2 regions of the Gilliamella sp. CG16 genome follow, and region 2 is predicted to be linked to the other one. Evidence: riboswitches for the same ligand, from Rfam matches in the RefSeq annotation. Region 2 holds a riboswitch; the other holds the start of a gene.
What was found. A riboswitch is a leader RNA that binds a small molecule or an ion and turns the genes downstream of it on or off. The one in region 2 is predicted to bind thiamine pyrophosphate.
Positions count from the first base shown of each region.

Region 1: it holds a riboswitch for thiamine pyrophosphate, as region 2 does, so the genes downstream of both, thiB (thiamine ABC transporter substrate binding subunit) here and thiM (hydroxyethylthiazole kinase) in region 2, are expected to answer to the same signal.

Region 1 is NZ_JBIDFL010000009.1:65,693-69,126, reverse strand. Features, by position in the region: gene thiP (thiamine/thiamine pyrophosphate ABC transporter permease) at 1-1,114, opposite strand, end outside; gene thiB (thiamine ABC transporter substrate binding subunit) at 1,129-2,121, opposite strand; TPP riboswitch at 2,162-2,264, opposite strand; gene ACGH47_RS09030 (hypothetical protein) at 2,477-3,094, shown strand.
Region 2 is NZ_JBIDFL010000001.1:306,327-309,760, reverse strand. Features, by position in the region: gene thiE (thiamine phosphate synthase) at 1-380, opposite strand, end outside; gene thiM (hydroxyethylthiazole kinase) at 393-1,178, opposite strand; TPP riboswitch at 1,224-1,324, opposite strand; gene trkA (Trk system potassium transporter TrkA) at 1,393-2,754, opposite strand; gene trpS (tryptophan--tRNA ligase) at 2,878-3,434, opposite strand, start outside.

The sequences.
Region 1 (3,434 bases), on a different contig from region 2:
CTAAAATTAACGAACTGGCTAACATTAATCGATTACTCCACGTTACCTTTTGATAAATGAGCAATCGACTATTTGTCCAAAGAATAAATAGTGCCATTAACAGGGTTACGATGGCTGACCCCAATGCAATGAAAAGTGAAAACAGTGTTGCATGTTGAAAGGTTGGCGTAAACAGTGACAAACGGAAAAAATAAACACCATCAATCACGATATTTATCAAAGGAAGTAAAATAAATAATCCCCCCATAATAATCACGATTGAACTTAGCAAGGCAGCCAAGCCAGAAACAGGAAAACGGTAGTTTTGCTTTATAAAGCGCATTGTGACTTGTTTATTATTATTAAACTTTTGCATTATTCCCATAAAACCTACACAACAAAGCAATTGCAATAACGAAAGCAAAACCGCTTGAATAAAATCAAAATCACGAATGGATTGATAAATTGCTACTTCAATGGTGGTATATTTGGGGCCACCGCCTAAAGCCAATACAATCGCAAAACTTGAAAAACAGAGCATAAATATCAGCGAAGCCATAGGCAATATTTGCCGACGAAGATGTGGCCATTCAACCAATCGAAAAAAAGTGTAACCAGAAAAATTCAATTGAGCGGCTAGCTGTTTCTGTTCAACAGGCACACTCATCAGCGTTCGGTAAAATAGACAACAAGCATAAGGAAAATTCAAAAATACGTGTGCTAATAAAATTCCTTGTAATCCATAAATTGACCATGAAAATGGCAAGCCGATATATCCAACAAAGATTGACAGTAATCCCTGTTGCCCATAAACGGATAAAAGCCCTGTCACAACAACTAGTGCAGGTAAAATAAACGTCACCGGCATTATTCGCAACAATAGACCTTTACCCCAAAACTCAACCATGGATAAAGCTTTTGCCATTAATATAGCCAAGAAAATAGAAAGACATGTTGATAGTGTGGCTTGATAAACAGTTATCCACAAAATATGTAATAAATAGCTGTCAATATAACTGTTTATCTCACCTGAAGTTATTGCGTAATAACCAATGGATAATAATGCACTACCCAGTACAACCATTATGCTACTGGCGGCAAGAATACCCGGTATTAACGTTCTAAAATTCAACATGTTAATGTCTATAATTACTTACTGATCGCTGATTGCCACTCACGAATCCAAGCTTTTTGTCCTTTTTCAACTTGCTCAGATCCAAATTCTAACGCCTTAGTGACAGGCTTTATTTGCTGATAAGCCTCAGGTAATGTCGTTTGAATGATCGGGTACATCACATTCTTTTCAGCAATCTGACGTTGTACTTCAGGTCTGAGTAAATACTCTAAAAACTGACGTGCTAACTCGGGTTGCTGACTGTATTTGATTATACCTGCTACTTCAACCTGACGGTAATGTCCTTCATCAAAAATGGCTGCCTCATAGCGAGGATCATTTTTCATAATATGAGCAATCGGCGATGTACTGTAGCTTAAAACAAAATCAGCTTCGCCTTTCAAAAACATACCATAAGATTCACTCCAGCCTTTGGTGACGGTTACCGTATTTTTAGCGATCTTTTTCCATACATTGGTAGCATCATCGCCATAGATATTTTTGATCCAAAACAGTAGACCTAGTCCTGGCGTACTGGTTCTTGGGTCTTGATAAATAATTCGCCAATTGCCTTTATTATCAGCAAGTTGTTGCATACTATGGGGAGGATTTTTGATTTTATCTTTGTTATAAATAAAAGCAAAATAACCAAAATCATAAGGAAGAAAATCATTATCCCACCAATCAGTGTTAAGATTATCAGGTTTAATGATTTGATGAGGAATAACAATATTGGCTAACTTAGCTTGCTGTAAAATGTTATTGTCTAAGCCTAAAATAACATCGGCATTGGTCTTTTTCCCTTCGAGCCGAATCCGATTTAAAATAGATACACCATCCCCTAACGAAATGATATCCAACTGACAATCACACTCCGCTTCAAAACCTTGCTTAATGGCCTCACCTGGGCCCCACTCAGACATAAAAGAATTGTAACTATAAACGGTTAAAGTTGGCTTAGCATTGGCGGTATCAATCAAGAAAAAAGCTGAAAAAACAAAAAACAAAAGAAGATTCTTACGAAACATTTTGCCTCCAAAATAGTAAATAAAAGACAAAAGGTTTGAGCAGACACAATAACTCAAATCCCTCCGCTGGCATGATCCAGTTCAGGTTCGACGGGTTATGTTAACCAACATTCTCAGCCATTTGGGCACCCCGTTGAGAACGATAAATAGTTTAGTGTTTACCTCATTAATTGTAAACAGTTGTAATTGCGATAGCATGAATAATAACAAGCAAGTTTAATCACTGTTTAACGGATTGAGTATTCAAGAAATTCAAATAAAAATAAGTTATTAATAAAAAAAATAGTAGATGTTACTCAATTGCTTTGTATATAATAAAAACGTCAGTTATCTGATTTTTATTAAAGGATTAATTATGTCTCAATCTTTCAAGAGCCCTCGCTGGATGCGTGATTTAAATCGCTATCTAAATTCAAAACCTCAATTCGTTTTATCCGGAAACATTCATGATCGACAACAATCGAAAATTGATACTGAAACCATCATTTCCGAAACATTAGTCTTGTCGATTTATCGAATATTAAAAAATGCAAAATTTAATCACGTCTTATTGTGGAATTCAGATGTTGGATTCGAAGAAATTCAAACACCAGACTTACCCGCAATTAAAAGCGATACGTTGTTTAAACGCCTAAGATTAAATGCTGTTCCCAAAAAAGATTCCGCAAAAATAAATCATTTAAGTAACACGTTAGATCAACTAGTCAGCTATGATCAACAGCCTGTTGCGTTGATAATTGATTATGAATCACATTTGTCTAAAAATCGTCATAATATGAGTTTTAGTGAGCATCAACTTTTTGCGCGTTCTTTAGCACTTTCACAACTTGAATACCCAAAACCTAAAGGTTCAAACGATCGGTTATTTATAAATACCATTATTTGGCTAGTTGAAAAAGAAAGTAATTTACCCGATTGGTTACTCATTAATAACCCTAAGATTCGTCATATTCCTGTGACAGCATCCAGTTAAGCAATCCGTAAAAATATAAATGATGAATAACTAGAGTAGCTCGTTTTTTAAAAGATCATCGCACAAAGCCGGTTTACTTAAGAGGTCATAATGAATTCAAAATAGATTGATATTGATTTAATATAGATAAATTAAAAACCAATAAGAGTTTTCGGGCTTTTTTTGAATTGTATATTTAACAAAATAATAGATGCCATTTGCTAACCCAAATCGGGCTAAAATGCGTGTTTTCTATCGACTGTATTAAAATTAATCTTTATAAATAATCATTGTCATTCTACAATTCAATATAAATAAAAATGATAAAAATAACATCAACATTGAGTTGAATATAAGGAAT
Region 2 (3,434 bases):
ACGTTTTGCCAAGGCACGGTTTCAAGTTGTTGCTGATTCGAAACAGATAGCCCTAACCATTTATTATTACCGATCAATCGGCGAGCTACATCAACGGGCAAATCATTTTGACCAACATGCACACCATCTGCATCGACAGCTAAAGCAATATCAACATGATCATTAATCAATAGCGGTACCGATGTCTGACTGAGTGCTTCTTTTAAGGCTAAAGCAGCTTTATACCAATCTTTGCCTGTCAATTCTTGTTCTGATCGTAATTGTACGGCGGTTACACCGTTGGCAACGGCAATTTTGGTTGTGTCGACCATGCCACTGATTCCTCCACATAGTGTCGGATCGAGCACTAAATAGAGAGTAAGATCCAACTTTTTCTGCATGCTACGTCCCTATTAGTATGATGAATAAAATAGTGATAATTGATCTAATAACGATACGGCAAAACTGCCTAATCCAAGCTGTTTATTTGCCTTTTCTCCAGCTTTTTTCATCATAAAGCAAGCGGCTGCTGTGGCTAAAAGTGAATCGGTTGAATTTACAATAAACGCTGCAACCATAGCAGATAAGGAACAGCCTGTTCCGGTAATTTTGGTTAAAGCAATATCACCGCCTGCTATAGCGTAAGTCGTATGACCATCAGTAATATAATCAATGTCACCAGTCATGGCGATGATAGTCTGGTAGTCTTGTGCCAATTGTTTTGCATATTGTAAAGCGGATTTTGTCGAGTCTTGACTGTCCGGGCCTTTTGATGATGCAAATTGACCGCTTAGCGCTAAGATTTCCGAAGCATTGCCACGAATAACGGTGGGTTTAAATGATAATAATTGATGCGCAATTTCGGTACGATAAGCAAGTGCCGAACCAACGGCAACAGGATCAAGTACCCATGGAGTTTGGCTTTGTTGAGCTTGGCTTGCTGCAAGTAGCATACTTTTGGCGGTATTGTGATTAATTGTACCGATGTTAATCAGTAAACTATTAGCAATTTTAACAAATTCAGCCACTTCTTGTTCAGCAATAATCATTGCTGGTGAAGCTCCAATAGCAAGTAGGACATTAGCAGTAAAATTTTGTACAACATCATTTGTTATACAATGAACTAATGGGCGTTGCGTTTTGACAAGATTAATAAAAGGTGTAACTTGTGTGATTTGAAGCGATGTGGTTACTGACATGTTCATTCCTTATTTGATTTATCGGGAAGAATTTGCCTATTGTAAAGTTGAATGGCTAGACTTCCCTACGCTGGTGTTATCCAGATCAGGTTCAACGGGTAAACTCTCAGTTTTTTAATGAATAAAAAACACCCCGAGTCAAAATTATGCTTATATTATGAACTGCCTATTGGCTTTTAACAAGTTTGTATAATAGAAAATTTCGATTTAAATGTTATTGTAACAATTTTTCGATATCGGTAATCGCTCTTCTATCCGGCAAGAAAATAATCAGGTGATCATTCTCTTCAATCGTTAAATCCGTGTTGATAATAATAACATCTTCATCACGTACAACTGCGCCGATTGTTGCCCCTGACGGTAGCTTTAATCCATTGATGTTTTTTCCGACCAGTTTTGAATTTTCTTTATCACCATGCGCAACGATTTCCACAATTTCAGATTCGCCTTGTCGTAGTGATACAACTTTGACGATGCCTGTTTGTCTGACATGACTTAAAAGTTCAGAAATAGTGGCGTGTTGGGGTGAAATAGCAATATCAATCACACTGTCATTAATGAGTTCAAGATAAGCTTGTTTTTGAATTAAGACGATGACTTTTTTAGCGCCCATTCTTTTCGCTAGCATCGATGACATAATATTGGATTCATCATCGCCGGTTACCGCAATAAAAAGATCTGTCAGTTCAATCTGTTCTTGGGATAGCAATTCTTGGTCTGATGATTCGCCATGTAATACCGTGGTATTAAGTAACTGTTCAGCAATGAGTTCTGCTCGTTCAGCATTGCGTTCAATTAGTTTGACTTGATAATCATTTTCTAAGCGCTTAGCCAGTGCAAGTGCAATGCCGCCACCGCCACTAATGATAATTCGTTTATAGGGTTTTTCTAAACGTTGTAGCTCACTGGTCACGGCTTTGATATTGGTAGGCGGAGTAATAAAATACACCATATCGCCAGCTTCAATTAAGGTAGAACCCAGTGGACGAATAAAGCGATTTTTACGGTAGATAGCAACGACTCTGGCTTCAACATGCGGAAGATGTTCTTTAAGCTCTGATAGCTCACTGCCAACTAGCGCGCCACCATAATATGCCATAACAGCGACTAGACATACACGGGTATCGTTGAATGAGGCAAATTGTAATGCGCCTGGATATTGAACTAAATGACTGATGTGGTTGGTAATAAGGTTTTCTGGTGCAATGATATGGTCGATATTGATACACTCTTTATTGAAAAAAGGATATCTTTCATCATTGTATTCCGGTGCGCGGATACGCGCCACTTTTTGCGGAATATTAAACATGACATGCCCTATTTGACATGCCATCATGTTGATTTCATCAGAGTTGGTAACGGCAACAAGCATATCAGCCGATTCTGCGCCAGCACTCTCTAATACTTGTGGATAAGATGATTTTCCACAAATAACTTGTAAATCAAAGCGTTCTTGCAAAGATTGCAATTTATCATGATCTTCATCGACAACAGTGACATCGTTTTGTTTTTCAGTAACAAGATATTCTGCAAGCGCACTGCCTGTTTGTCCTGCCCCAAGAATGATAATCTTCATAACTAACCTATTTTAATTAAATGGCTTTCATCGGATTGATTGTCATTAGGATAATCAATGCCTATATCAAAGCTAATTAATACTGTTTAGTGTTAATAATAATCATGTTTTTTTGATTTCAGACTATACAAAACCGATAGCGTCATAGACCTTTTTCAATGTGATATCCGCTTTAGTTCGAGCTTTTTCAGCGCCTTCTTTCATGATTGAATAGAGGTAATCTTCATTATCACGATATTGGTGATATTGTGCTTGTAAGTGACTTATCATATCAATCACTTGAGTCGCCACTTCCGTTTTAAGATGTCCATACATTTTACCCTCAAACTCTTTTTCAAGTTCGGTGACTGGTTTTCCTGTTACGCCAGTTAATATATCTAATAAATTTGATACACCAGCTTTATTTTTTAAATCATAACGTACAACAGGCGGTTCATCAGAATCGGTCATCGCTCGTTTGATTTTTTTCTCGATGTCTTTAGGATTTTCAAGTAAGCCAATCACATTGTTTCGATTTTCATCAGATTTAGACATTTTTTTCGTTGGGTCTTGTAAAGACATCACTCTTGCACCAACTTTAGGGATAAAAGGTTCAGGAACAGTAAAAATGTCACCATACAGGGCATTAAAGCGCATTGCAATATCACGTGATAGTTCGAGATGTTGTTTTTGATCGTCAC